2 regions of the Acerihabitans sp. genome follow, and region 2 is predicted to be linked to the other one. Evidence: predicted binding sites of a transcription regulator. Region 2 holds the regulator's gene; the other holds the start of a gene.
The links. Region 2 encodes Fur, which represses iron uptake genes when iron is present. Its sites were predicted from a motif close to ATAATAATGAGAACNACTATCAA; they were not measured.

Region 1 (7,522 bases), on a different contig from region 2:
AAGAGCGCGGCGGATAAAGCCAACCCGGCCGCCGCCACGGCGACCACCGCTGCCGCGACCGTCGAGAATAACAAGCCGGCGGCCAAAAAAAACCAGCCGGGTAAAACCTATAAAGTTGCGGCCTGTCCCGATCTGAACGCCCCTCAGGTAGCGGAACTGATTAAACAGGATTACACCCAGAATCGCTTCCCCCACACCGACGACGATAAAAAGGCCCTCGGCGGCGATACCATCGTCGCCCAGGTGAACCCGGAGGATATTACCGGCAGCGGCGACAGCTGGCAGGCGCCGTTGAAAATTCGCGGACAAACCGCCGATCGCGCCTATGCGGTTAACCTTGACTGTGAAAAAGGCGAAATAAGTTATTCACTCCAGCAATAAGATACCCCGCCGGACGCGCAGTGAAATGCGCGTCTGGACACCCACGGCCCCGCTATCTTTGCAAATCCTTTTAACAACTTGACACAAAAGCCGTTAGGTTAGGACGTGTGGCGCCGGACTCCGTCCGGCATACCCTACCTGAAGGGGAACGGCAATGAATCAGTGGATGCAGAAAATCCAGACCCTGGTCCAGCAGAAGGGCGGACCGGGGGATCCCGGCGGCAACCTGGCGGACCTGCTGGCGCCCGGCGCGCTTGGCGGGCTGGCCGGCCTGCTGGTGGCCAGTAAATCGTCACGCAAGATGATTGGCGCGGTGGGCAAGAACGCCCTGTTTATCGGCGGCGGCGCCGCGATAGGCGCGGTGCTCTGGGATCAATATAAAAAACGCGTACGCGACACGCATCAGAACGATGCGCGGTTTACCCAGCCACCAACTCCCATCAACCATCGCGCGCAGCGGCTGGTGACGGCACTGGTTTTTGCCGCCAAGGCCGACGGCCATATCGACGACCATGAGCAACGCGCCATTCGGGACAACCTGCATCAGTTGGGCCTGGGCGAGGATGTGGAGCTTCTGGTTCAGGACGCCATTGCCCAACCGCTGGACCCGGCGCGCCTGGCGCAGGATATTCACGGCGAGGACGAGGCCCTGGAGATCTATTACCTCAGCTGCGCGGTGGTCGATGTCGATCATTTTATGGAAAGAAGCTATATGGATGCATTGGCGCTGGCGCTGAAAATTCCCGAAGATGTAAAAACCGGCCTGGAACAACAGCTTAAAGCGCAGATAACCCCCGTCCCGCCGCGCTGACTCCCGGTTGCCGGCGCCGGCGATGGAAACGGCTGCGCTTGGCATCCCGCCATATTCGTGCCACTCTGTTTCTTATGAGAAATAAGGAAGGGTGCGTATGAGATTTCCCCCGATAGCTGAAAAAAGACCACATAACCTGACCGTGCATGGTGAGACGCGGATCGATGATTATTATTGGCTGCGCGATGATAAACGTGAAGATCCCGCCGTACTGGACTATCTGGCCCAGGAGAATACCTATGGCGAAGCCATGATGGCGGGCCATGAGGAACTGCGCCACCGCTTATTCACCGAAATGGTGGAGCGCATTCCCCAGGAGGATCGCTCGGTGCCTTATATCCGGCGTGGTTATCGTTACCAGAGCCGCTATGAGCCTGGCAACGAGTACGCCATTTATACCCGCCAGCGCGCCGACCTGCCGGAATCCGCCGAATGGGAAATCCTGCTTGACGGCAACAAACGCGCGGCGCAAAGCGAATTCTATACCATGGGGTCCCTGGAGATAAGTCCGGACAACGCCATCATGGCGGCGGCGGAGGATTTCCTCTCGCGCCGCCTGTACGGCATCCGTTTCAAGAACCTGGCCCGCGATTCCTGGTATCCGGAAGTGATCGAGGATACCTCGTCGGGTTTTGAATGGACCAGCGACTCCCAGATCCTCTATTACGTGCGCAAGCATAAAAAGACGCTGCTGCCCTATCAGGTTTACCGCCACCGGATCGGCACCTCACCGGCGCTCGACGAACTGGTGTATGAAGAGAAAGACGATACCTTCTATGTCAGCGTGCATAAAACCACCTCGGAACGCTATATCATCATCGCGCTGGGCAGCACCACCTCGGGTGAGATCCTGCTGCTGGACGCCGACGATCCCAAGGCCCGCCCGCAGGTATTCCTGACCCGCCGCCATGACCATGAGTATTCGCTGGATCATTACCAGGGCCATTTCTACGTCCGCTCCAATCGTGAAGGCAAGAATTTTGCGCTCTACCGCAGCGAAACGGGTGATGAAAAACTGTGGCAAACGCTTATACCGGCCAGGGATGACGTGGTATTGGAAAATTTTACCCTGTTCAGCGATTGGCTGGTGGTGGAGGAACGTCACCAGGGCCTGACCAGCCTGCGGCAAATCCATTGGCAAAGCGGGGAAGAAAAGGGCATCGCCTTTGACGATCCCACCTACGTCACCTGGCTGGCCTATAACCCCGATCCCCACTGCGCCTGGCTGCGCTATGGTTATTCCTCCATGACCACGCCGACCACCCTGTTTGAACTGAATATGGATACCGGCGAACGCAGGCTGCTCAAACAGTCGCAGGTGAAAAACTTCGACGCCAATCACTACCGCAGCGAACGGCTGTGGGTCGCCGCCCGCGACGGCGTCGAAGTGCCGGTGTCGCTGGTTTACCGCAAGGATCTGTTCCAGCCCGGGCAAAATCCGCTGCTGGTGTATGGCTATGGTTCCTATGGCAGCAGCATGGACCCTGATTTCAGCGCCAGCCGGCTCAGCCTGCTCGATCGCGGATTCGTCTTTGCCCTGGCGCATATCCGCGGCGGCGGCGAATTGGGCCAGCAATGGTATGAAGACGGCAAGCTGTTCAATAAGCTCAACACCTTTAACGATTTTATCGACGTCAGCCGATATCTGCTGGACAGCGGCTATGGCGACAAAAAACAGGCGTTTGCCATGGGCGGCAGCGCCGGGGGCCTGTTGATGGGCACGGTGATCAATATGGCGCCGGATCTGTTCAAGGGCGTGGTGGCGCAGGTGCCGTTCGTGGATGTGGTGACCACTATGCTGGATGACAGCATACCGCTGACGACCGGAGAATATGACGAATGGGGCAATCCGGAGGAAAAAGAATACTACGATTATATCAAGCGCTACAGTCCCTACGATCGGGTCAGCGCCCAGGCTTACCCGCACCTGCTGGTCACCACCGGCCTGCATGATTCGCAGGTGCAATACTGGGAACCGGCCAAATGGGTGGCTAAGCTCAGGACGATGAAGACCAACGACAACCTGCTGCTGCTTTGTACCGACATGGATGCCGGCCACGGTGGTAAATCGGGGCGTTTCAAGGGTTATGAGGGCATTGCGATGGAGTATACCTTCATTCTGTCCCTGACGACCGACAATGCCAGGCTGCTGAACGCCGGCATGGCAACGCCGGCGGCTTGATATGGCGGCGTGACGACATCAGGCGGCGCGTTTATCAAAGCGTTCCGTCTGATGACTGCTTCAGGTAATGCTTGATGCTAAAACGCATATCCGCCGACAGGTCCTTGAGGTTGGCCAGCATCCATTTCAGATAGCCGGGATCGTCACGCGCCACGCGCTCCATCGGCTGGCCCCGGTATTTGCCAAACTTAAACGTCGTCAGCAGGGTGGTCTCGTTGCATAGCGCCGCCATTTGCTCGGCGCTCCAGCCGGAATCCCCGATGATTTTCACCAGCAGCGCCGCCGTAACGTAGCAATCGTACAGGGCGCGATGGGGATACAGACCCTCCGGCACGGTGACGTCCAGGTCCAGCGCGTAGCGCAGGTACTGGTTGCTGTATTTCAAACCCGGATAGAGCTTGCGCGCAAGCTTGACGGTGCAAATCCACTGGCCGTGCATTTCCGGCAGCATGCGGCGGTCGAAGGCGGCGTTATGCGCCACATAATAGGGGCTGCCGTGATAGCGGCCGATAACCTTGGCGATACGCGGTTTATCCTCGACCATGGCTTCGGTGATATGGTGGATGGCCATGGCTTCGTGGCCGATGGGACGGTCGGGGTTGACCAGATCGCTCATGGCGTTGCACAACTGTCCGTCAATGACATCCACCGAGGCGACTTCCACGACGCCGCCGTCCAGCCCGCAGGTTTCAGTATCGATAACACGAAAAGACATGAGGTTACCTGTCCAGAAGAAGGAATGCTCATTATGCCCGGAATCGGGCCAACAAAAAACCCGCATCAGATGCGGGTTTAATATTGGTTAGCCTTACACGATATCAGGCTGGGTCTTTCTGTTACGCTTGTCGGCGCGTTTTTCTTCCGGCGATTTCAGCGGTTTCTTTTTCGTGTCTTTTTTACGATCCATTCCCTTACTCATATTTGCCTCTCTGTAAAAGAACCGGAAATGTAGAAATGATTAACTGCCATTTGGCACTGATAATCAAGTCATTTTGTGCTTTTCTGCCCCCCGGCGGACGTCGCCGGACGAGCCGGCAAGCCATGTCCCGCGGGGAAGGGCGCGCGATTCACCTGCTTGCCTTCCAGCCTGTGGTTCAGGATCGGGCCGGGGCATTGCCAGTACAGTATAAGCCATTGGCGGATTATTTTCGTGGCTCATACGGCAAACGGGAAAAATTTAGCGACGCCTGGCGATAAATCGCCACCCGTTCGCGGAAATAAGCGCGCAGATGCTCAGGCTGTTCCCGTTCCACATGCTCGGCGACCACCGGCATATTGTACCGTTCCTTGAACGCCACGCCGGACGCGGCCAGATCGACATTGATCTTGTCCATCGCCTCGCTGCCCAGTTTGGCCAGGTTATACTCCATTTAGTCTCCCGGTGCCTGTAAGGTATGATGATGCTAAAAATAAGGCACCGGGCGTCAAAACGCAAGCGTCGCCAGGGGAGTAATACAAATAATAATCGTTTGTGTTAACAGTCGGTGCGGTAATACCGGTCAAAAATAGCCATAATAATTGCCCGTGCAATTCATAATACAAATAAGAACGCCTATCACTAGCATTAATAAATATTGTTTTGTATGAAAAATTCCTTATTTGATAATAAATAAATGCATGATTTTATAGCTAAAATTATTAAAATAACTCATTGGTTAAATTATAGTGTAATTTTTGTTAGCATTTGGCATAATGTATATATTCGCTATTTACTTTATCTTTAAAAGGACACCTGCCCATGCTAAAACAAGAAATGGCAATTAAGCTCAACGAACAACTCAACCTTGAATTTTTTTCCGCTAATCTTTATCTGCAGATGAGCGCCTGGTGCAGTGATAAAGGCTATGAAGGCGCTTCGGCGTTCCTCAAAACCCAGTCTCTGGAAGAGATGGACCATATGCGCCGCCTGTTCGACTATCTTAACGATACGGGCACCATGCCGGTGCTTGGCGCCATCGAGGCGCCGCCGACCGGTTTTACTTCGCTTGCCGAACTGTTTAAGCGTACCTATGAGCATGAACAGATGATCACCCGTAAAATCAACGAGCTGGTCCATGCGGCTATGATAAGTCAAGACTATTCGACCTTTAATTTTCTGCAATGGTACGTTTCCGAACAGCATGAAGAGGAAAAACTGTTCAAATCTATTCTGGACAAGCTCGCGCTGGTGGATACCAATAACAGCGGGTTGTTCTTTATCGATCAGGATTTGAAAAAAATGAACGGCGGGGATAATACCGCCGCGCCGATGTAAGCAAAGCGCTCGCAATGAGGTTTGCTCGACTTCAGCCCCGGCTGCCGTTATCATCAGCTTGCGTCCAGGCAAGCCGGTAGCAGCGCCGGGTTTTTTGTTTCCTCAGCATAAACGAATAACCGACAGCGCCCGCGCGATGGACCGCAAAGCGTCGGGTTAACCGACAGGATAACCGTTTAGTCTTAGGAAATGACATCGATGTCCAGCCAACGTTTTACCGCCCCCCTGTTTACGCTGTTTTTAACCGCACTGACCCTGCTGGGTTCGCAACAGGCCCAGGCGCACGCGCACCTGAAAACGCAATATCCGGCGGCCAACGCCACTATGACGGACGCCCCCCAGGCGTTGACCCTGACCTTCAGCGAGGGTATCGAGCCCGCTTTCAGCGGCCTGACCCTCACCGGTCCCGCTAATGCCATTATTCCCACCGGCGCCGTCAAGGTAGACCCCGCCAACCCCATGCAGCTTATCGTACCCATCGAAAAACCCCTGGCCGCCGGCGATTATCAGGTGCAATGGCATGTGGTCTCGGTGGACAGCCATAAAACCCAAGGCAATTATCAGTTCAGCGTCAAATAGATGCTAAGCCTGGCGGAGTGTTATTCCGCCTGCCGCTATTTCCATATCGCGGCGGTCATGCAGACGTTCGGCACGGCGCTGTTTTGCGAATACCTGGCGCCGCCCGCGCTGCGCGACCGGCTGCGCGCGTCCCTTGGCGCCACGCTGCGCATCCTGGCCTGGTTCGCCCTGGCAACGGCGGTGATTCTGCTGGCGCTGCAATCCGGGCAAATGGGGGACGGCTGGGCGCAAACCCTCTCTCCCGCCGTCTGGTCGGCGGTGCTCGGCACCTCGTTCGGCACGGTCTGGCTATGGCATATGGCTATTGCCGTGGCGGCGCTGTTCGCCGCGGGTCGCGGGCCGTTAACGGCCACCCGGAGTCGCTTATTGTTGGCCGCCATGGCGGGCCTGCTGGCGAGCCAGGCGCTGGTCGGGCACACGGCGATGAGTGTGGGATTGCGCGGCGTGCTGCAACGGTTTAATCAAATAGCGCATCTGTTTTCCGCCGCCTGGTGGCTGGGAGGGCTGCTGCCGCTGCTGTTTTGCCTGCCGCTGCTTCGTCAGGCGCAGCGTCCGGACGCGCTGCGCGCGCTGATTCGTTTTTCACGCAGCGGGCATGGGGCCGTGGCGATGGTCATTTTCACCGGCATCGCCAATACCATGCTGGTACTGGGACGCTGGCCGCTCGACTGGTCGGCGCCGTACCAGCGGCTGCTATTGATAAAAATAGCCGTGGTGGCGGCCATGGTGATCCTGGCGGCGACCAACCGTTATGCCGTGGTGCCCGCCATGGCGCGACGGCATCCCGCGGCTATCCGGCTCTTGACCTTGCTCACGCTTATGGAGATGATCCTGGGCAACCTGGTCCTGGTCCTGGTGAGCATTTTCGCCACCTTTGAACCCTGACGCCGCGCGGGCGACAGACCCACTTGTAGGATAAAACATGAAAACCCGGAGTATAGCGTTACTGCTGCTAGCCTTGACCGCCCAGACGGTCAGCGCGGCGCAAATCATCACCGTCAGTAAATTCCAGTTCGGCAAGCAATGGGCCTTTACCAAGGAGGAAGTGCAGCTGCTCTGCCGCCCCGACGGCTCGCTGTTTGCGCTCAATATCAGCACCCTGATGCAATATCCGCTAAATGAGCAGGCCACCCGCGCCATGGCCAGCGGCCAGGTCAACGCCACGCCTGTCGACACCATCCTTCTGGATGACCCGGCGAATCCCGGTAAAAAGATGAGCATCGCGCCGTTTGCCGAGCGCGCCGGACAGCTATGCAACGCGCCGGGCTAAGCCCCGGGATGGTTTCGGCGCGCCCCAGGCGCGCGAGTTCAGGAA
Region 2 (7,522 bases):
CTCAAATCGTTTCACCAGGGCGGGTGGCGTTTTAACCTTGAGGCGCTGTGGGAGAATTATCCGTCGCTTATCGGCTGGCGGGAATCGGCGCCCTGGGCCGGGCCGGCGCTGTTTATCCGGGGCGAAAAGTCGCCCTACCTTGACGACCGTTACCGCGACGCGATCCTGCGCCAGTTCCCCCAGGCGCGCGCCCACGTGGTCGCCGGCGCCGGTCATTGGGTCCATGCGGAAAAACCCGCGGCGGTAATGCGCGCCCTGGACCGTTTCCTGGCGGAATAGGCCGGGTCGGGGGGATTTGCCCTGAGTTTAATATTGTCGTTTGATACCGGCCTGGGGTAACATGGCCCGCTGTGTTTTATGCGGGCCATGGCGTACGTAAAACATAAGGTTACGGGCGATGCGCGCCCGGCGGCGCGGGTTATCGCGTCGCCGGCCGGCGTCAGCCCGCCTGCTTTTTGATGCACAATCCCTTCATGACCTATGGCAAAAGAACAAACGGACCGCACCACCCTGGATTTATTTATTGATGAGCGACGTCCGGGAAGACCAAAGACCAACCCCTTGTCCCGCGATGAGCAGTTGCGCATCAACAAGCGCAACCAGTTGCGCCGGGATAAAAAGCGCGGCCTGCGCCGGGTGGAGCTGAAAATTAATGCCGACGCGGTGGACGCGCTCAATGAGCTGGCCTACCGGCAAAACCTGTCGCGCAGCGAGCTGATTGAACTTATTTTATTGGCCGAGCTGGAGCGGCAGCAAGGAGCGGACGGTCAGCGGGGATAGCGCCGCCGGCGCGGAAAGACGCGATGGCGTGGGCCGCCACAGGCCGCGTACCGGGCAAATTTGCGACAAAACCCGGCTGGCGAGTTTCTCCCCGGTTGAGGGTCTGCTATGATTGCCGCAGAAGATGACTGATTGTTATAGAACACATCCATAATATTTAAGAGGTTTTCAAACTCATGGCGACTGTAGGCATTTTTTTTGGCAGTGACACCGGCAATACCGAAAATATTGCCAAAATGATTCAGAAGCAACTGGGTGCGGATGTTGCCGAAGTTCATGACATTGCCAAAAGCAGTAAAGAAGACCTGGCGCGGTTCGACACCCTGCTGCTCGGCATCCCGACCTGGTATTACGGCGAGGCGCAATGTGATTGGGATGATTTTTTCCCGACCCTGGAAGAAATTGATTTCTCAGGGAAAAAAGTCGCGTTGTTTGGTTGTGGCGATCAGGAGGATTATGCCGAGTATTTTTGCGACGCCATGGGCACCATCCGCGATATCATCGAACCCAACGGCGCCACCCTGGTCGGTCACTGGCCTACCGCCGGCTATCATTTCGAAGCCTCCAAAGGGCTGGCGGACGACCAGCACTTCATCGGCCTGGCCATTGACGAAGACCGCCAGCCCGAGCTGACCAATGAACGCGTGGACGGCTGGGTACGGCAAATCAGCGCGGAACTGCAGCTCGGCTGAAGCCACGCGGCATTTTTGCCGTTATGGGCAATGCCCGGCAAGGGAGTCGGAAGCCGTCGCGTCCCCGGGGCGGCATTCCCGACCTTGCTGATAACTAAATCCTTTCGAATTAATAGATACAAGTTTTTAACTTTTATCCACAACGCGGTACAATAGCGCAGCGGTTCCACCCTTTTTAGCAAATGTTGCAGAATTCGCTTCGCAAAACGGGCTATAGTTGTTAACAACGCGCCGCTTTCATTTTGGACAGGCAGTCCTATAATGAGACGGCGTCACATTTTTCGGGCCGACCGATGTTATAGGCTAAGCTAGCCTACAATCAGATTATCAAAGTAACAGGACTAAACCCGCATGACTGACAATAATATTGCATTGAAGAAGGCCGGCCTGAAAGTCACCCTTCCCAGACTGAAGATTCTGGAAGTGTTGCAAGATCCGGAATGCCATCACGTCAGTGCGGAAGATTTGTACAAAAAGCTGATAGATATGGGTGAGGAAATTGGCCTGGCCACGGTATACCGTGTGCTAAACCAGTTTGACGATGCCGGTATCGTCACCCGCCATAACTTTGAGGGCGGCAAATCGGTTTTTGAACTGACGCAACAGTATCATCATGACCACCTGATTTGCCTGGATTGCGGCAAGGTCATCGAATTCCGCGATGAGTTCATTGAAGCGCGCCAGCGTGACATCGCCAAAAGACACAATATCAAGCTGACCAATCATAGTTTATATCTTTACGGACATTGTGAAACCGGCAATTGCCGTGAAGACGAAACGCTGCACGACCACGCCGATATGCTCAACGGCGTAAAGGAATAACCGCGGCGTTACAGGTTCTCTTAAAGCGGCTGCTGTCCACGCCGCTTTCTCATCATGCCCAAGCTTTCAATACCATCCGATAAACCCCCGCCCCATCCATCACCGGTTTCCTCGGTTCACCGGGCATGGCTTTGCCCAGCGTCACCAATCCGCCCATCGCCCGGCCGCCCTTTTCGCATCCTTACTTCACAGAATATAAAAATTAATAAAGCCAATGTTCACACCTTTTGCCGCCGCGGACCACCATACGAGGTAATTGATTGAAATACAGTCCTTTTATTCACTGTTATTTTTAGCAAAAAAATTGAGTGGCAAATCAGACCCTCCCCCCTATCTAACATCCATAAAGCTGAACAAAAAAGATCAGTCTACCTATCTTATTGTTTAACATAAGTATTATGCAGCGCCACCGTCGCAATACTGGTCTGGTTCCTTGGCGCGCCGATATTTTACAGAAAACATTAATTTATAAATTTATATAAAACGTGAAGTTCGCTGCAGATTTTAAACTTTCGCCATGGTGATATAGTGACAGGCAATGTTAATCACCCGAGAAAGACCCGATGAATGATTCAGACCTGCAAAACGATATGCCGCACGGTATCGGCATTGCCCCTTATATTCGTATCAAACAGGAAGGCATGACCGAAAACGAAAGCCGCATCGTGGAATGGTTTTTATCCCCCGGCAACCTGACCGACGTATCGGGTATCAAGGATGTGGCCCTGAGCCTTGGCCTGTCGGAGGCCATGATTGTCAAGGTATCGAAAATTTTGGGCTTCAGCGGTTTTCGGCAGCTGCGCAGCGCCATCGTCGAATATTTCGATCATGCCGATCATGATATCACCGCCGAGCTTTCTCCTACCGACAGTCCGGAAGATGTGGTCAATAAAGTGTTTAACCTGACCGTGCGCACCATTGTCGAAGGCCAGGCGATTGTCGACGCCAACGTGATCCAGCAGGCGGCCCAATGTTTTTTTGCCGCCAACCAGCGCGAGCTGTACGGCGTCGGCGGTTCCAACTCCATCTGTGCGGACGTGCAGCATAAATTCCTGAAAATCGGCCTGCGTTGCAATGCCTACCTGGACGCCCACTTGATGATGATGTCGGCCTCGCTGTTGCAACCGGGCGACGTGGCGCTGGTGGTGTCGCATTCGGGCCGTACCAGCGATCTTAAGCGGGTGGTGTCGATTGCCAAGGATAATGGGGCAAAAATTATTTGCATAACCCATAGCAGCAATTCTCCCATTGCCCAGTTGGCGGATTTTAATATTTGCTCACCCGCGCCGGAAACCCCGTTATTAGGCAGGAACGCCTCGGCCCGTATTTTGCAACTTACCCTGCTTGATGCTTTTTTTGTTTCGGTGGCGCGGCAGGATATCGAGCTGGCGAATAAAAATCTGGAAAAAACGAGTTCCATTACCAAGTACCTTAAGCGTGATTATAAATAATTCTCTTTTGGAGATAGAATAATGAATAAATTTATCAAACTGGTCGGGGGCGCCGCCTGTGGACTGATGTTATCCACCGTCGCCCACGCGGCGGCCGATTACGCCGTAGTGTTGAAAACCTTATCCAACCCTTTTTGGGTTGAGATGAAACAGGGTATCGAGAAAAAAGCGCAAGATCTCGGTGTTACCGTGGATATATTTGCCTCACCCTCGGAAGGCGATTTCCAATCACAATTGCAGTTATTCGAGGATTTGACCAATAAAAATTACAAAGGCATCGCCTTTGCTCCTTTATCGGCGGTGAACCTGGTCATTCCCGTCGCCAAGGCGTACCAGAAAGGGATTTACCTGGTTAACCTGGACGAAAAAATTGATTTGGCCAACCTGGCGAAGGCCAAAGGCAACGTAGAAGCCTTTATTACCACCGATAACGTGGCGGTCGGCGCCAAGGGCGCCAGGTTTATTATCGACCGGCTGGGCGCCGAAGGCGGCGAGGTGGCGATTATCGAAGGCAAGGCCGGCAACGCCTCGGGCGAAGCGCGCCGCAATGGCGCCACCGCTGAGCTCAAGGCCAACAGCCATATCAAACTGGTGGCCAGCCAGCCGGCGGACTGGGATCGCATCAAAGCCCTGGACGTGGCGACCAATGTGTTGCAGCGCAATCCGCGGCTGAAAGCCTTCTATTGCGCCAACGATACCATGGCGATGGGCGTGGCGCAGGCGGTGGCCAACGCCGGACAGACCGGCAAGATCCTGGTGGTCGGCACCGACGGCATCCCGGAAGCGCGCAAAATGGTGGCCCAGGGCATGATGACCGCCACCGTCGCCCAGAATCCGGCGGAAATCGGCGCCAATGGCTTGACCATCCTGGTGAATGCGGTGAAATCAGGCAAGCCCATCGCCCTTGATGCCCAACCGAAAATAGAAACCGTTGATTCAATTTTAGTCACCAGGTAATCAAGGCCACCGATTCCCAGGTGTGGCAAGGCCGCCTATTCCCGCCGTCTTGCAAATGATCCGGAGAGTAATATGAGCACTCCTTTTATTAAAATGGAGGGGATCGCCAAATCTTTTGGTCCCGTCCAGGCGTTGAAATCAGTTGATTTAGCAATATATCCTAGTGAAATACATGCTTTATTGGGTGAAAACGGCGCCGGTAAATCAACATTAATGAAAATACTTTCCGGTATTTACGCTCCGACGGCGGGGAATATAAACATCGCTAATACTGATTATCCTAAGCTTGATCATAAAATTGCCGCCGGGCTGGGCATCGGTATTATATATCAGGAATTAAGCGTTATAGATGAATTAACCGTGCTGGAAAATTTATTTATCGGCCGGCTGCCGGTAAAAAAAACCTTCGGCATTAACATGGTGGACTGGCGCGACATGCGTACCAAAGCGGCCATTATGCTGATGCGTGTCGGACTGAAAATACGCCTGGATGAAAAGGTAGGCAATCTTTCCATCAGCCAAAAACAAATGCTGGAAATTGCCAAAACCCTGATGCTGGATGCCAAGGTTATTATCATGGACGAACCGACTTCCTCCCTGACCTATAACGAAGTCGATTACCTGTTCCTCATCATGAATCAGCTGCGCCTGGACGGCACGGCGATTGTCTATATCTCGCATAAGCTCAACGAGATCCGCCGCATCTGCAACCGTTATACCGTCATGAAGGACGGCTGCAGCGTCGCCTCCGGCCAGATTGAACAGGTGACCAACGATGATATCGTCCGGCTGATGGTCGGACGCGAGGTGCAAAACCGGTTCCGCTCCCTTAAAGAGAAAATTGGCGGCGACAGCGAAGACGCCGACATCGTCTTTGCGGTGGAAGACGTCACCAGCAAGGATAAACGCCGGGTCAAGCACGTCTCTTTTCAGGTGAGAAAAGGCGAGATCATGGGCTTTGCCGGTTTAGTGGGCTCCGGGCGCACCGAATTTATGAATTGCATCTTCGGCGTCGAGCCGAAAAGCAGCGGCAGGGTGTTGCTGCATAATGTCGATATCACCCCGACCTCACCACTGGACGCGTTGAAAAAGGGCATGGGCTATATCACCGAAAGCCGGCGTGAAAACGGTTTTTTTGAAAATTTTTCCATTGCGCAGAATATTGCCATCAGTAAAAGCTTGAAGGAAGGCGGATATAAAGGCGCGGTGGGATTATTCAATCCGCAGCAGGAACGGGAGCTGGCGGAAACGCAGCGCCGGCTGCTGTCGCTGAAATGCAGCTCGGTGGACCAAAATATTACCGAACTGTCCGGCGGCAACCAACAAAAGGTATTGATATCCAAATGGCTATGCTGCGAGCCGGAAGTCATTATTTTCGACGAGCCCACGCGCGGAATTGATGTCGGCGCCAAGGCGGAAATTTATAAGGTGATGCGCAATTTGGCCGCGGCGGGGAAAACCATACTGATGGTATCATCCGAACTGCCGGAAATTATCACCGTATGCGACCGTATCGCCATATTTTGCGAAGGAACCTTGGCCCATATTCTCGACAATAACGAGACTATCGGGGAAGAAGATGTCATGACATGGGCGCTGCCACAAAGCTGAGGGAAATAAACATGGAGAAGTCCACATTCAACTTCCAGAGATTCTGGGATCAATACGGCACGTTTTTTATCCTGGCGATTATTGTTGCGATATTCGGCTCTATTTCCAGCGAATATTTTCTCAAAACCAATAATATTACGCAAATATTAGTGCAGAGTTCGGTGACGGTATTGATCGGCATGGGCGAGTTTTTCGCCATCTTGGTGGCGGGCATCGACCTGTCGGTAGGCGCCATTCTGGCCCTGTCGGGCATGGTGACCGCCAAGCTGATGCTGGCGGGCTTTGACCCGATCTCCGCCGCGCTGATCGGCGGCGTGGTGGTCGGCGGGTTATTGGGCGCCATCAACGGCTGCCTGGTCAACTGGACCGGCCTGCACCCGTTTATCATTACCCTTGGCACCAACGCCATTTTCCGTGGCGCCACCCTGGTGATTTCCGATGCCAATTCGGTATACGGTTTCTCGTTCGGCTTTGTTAACTTCTTTGCCGGCAGTGTGCTGGGCGTCCCGGTGCCGGTGATCTTTGCGTTGATCATTGCGGTTATCCTGTGGTTTATTACCGCGCGCACCCGGCTTGGCAGAAATATTTACGCCCTGGGCGGTAATAAAAACTCCGCTTTCTTTTCCGGTATCGACGTTAAATTCCATATGCTGGTGGTATTTATTATTTCCGGTATTTGCGCCGGACTGGCCGGCGTGGTGTCCACCGCGCGCCTGGGCGCGGCGGAACCCCTGGCGGGCATCGGTTTTGAAACCTATGCCATTGCCAGCGCCATTATCGGCGGCACCAGTTTTTTTGGCGGCAAGGGACGAATATTCTCGGTGGTGATTGGTGGTTTAATTATTGGCACTATTAATAATGGTCTTAATATACTTCAGGTACAGACATACTATCAATTAGTTGTCATGGGGGGATTGATTATCGCCGCCGTGGCTTTAGATCGACTTATCAGTAAATAGGTAACCGATATGAAAATATCCCCTTCTTTAATGTGCATGGATTTATTGAAATTTAAAGAACAGATAGAATTTATCGACCAGCATGCGGATTATATCCATATCGATATTATGGACGGGCATTTTGTGCCCAACCTGACGCTGTCGCCTTTTTTTGTCGAGCAGGTCAAACGGCTCGCCAGTAAACCGCTGGATTGCCACTTGATGGTTACCCATCCGGAAGATTATATCGACAGCCTGGCGAAAGCGGGCG

Region 1: ftnA (non-heme ferritin) is a predicted target of Fur. The motif match lies at 4,911-4,933, and genes of this name have one in related genera.

What each region holds. Positions count from the first base shown of each region.
Region 1 covers NZ_DASWOM010000036.1:1,644-9,165, reverse strand. Annotated here, with positions in the region: gene VGC33_RS06175 (YebF family protein) at 1-381, shown strand, start outside; gene VGC33_RS06170 (tellurite resistance TerB family protein) at 536-1,192, shown strand; gene VGC33_RS06165 (S9 family peptidase) at 1,290-3,374, shown strand; gene exoX (exodeoxyribonuclease X) at 3,409-4,089, opposite strand; gene VGC33_RS06155 (DNA polymerase III subunit theta) at 4,517-4,744, opposite strand; gene ftnA (non-heme ferritin) at 5,113-5,628, shown strand; gene yobA (CopC domain-containing protein YobA) at 5,818-6,207, shown strand; gene copD (copper homeostasis membrane protein CopD) at 6,208-7,092, shown strand; gene VGC33_RS06135 (YebY family protein) at 7,130-7,477, shown strand.
Region 2 covers NZ_DASWOM010000030.1:11,252-18,773, reverse strand. Annotated here, with positions in the region: gene VGC33_RS05630 (alpha/beta fold hydrolase) at 1-279, shown strand, start outside; gene ybfE (LexA regulated protein) at 481-780, shown strand; gene fldA (flavodoxin FldA) at 957-1,472, shown strand; gene fur (ferric iron uptake transcriptional regulator) at 1,824-2,294, shown strand; gene alsR (transcriptional repressor AlsR) at 2,858-3,745, shown strand; gene alsB (D-allose transporter substrate-binding protein) at 3,767-4,702, shown strand; gene alsA (D-allose ABC transporter ATP-binding protein AlsA) at 4,775-6,313, shown strand; gene alsC (D-allose ABC transporter permease) at 6,325-7,272, shown strand; gene alsE (D-allulose 6-phosphate 3-epimerase) at 7,282-7,522, shown strand, end outside.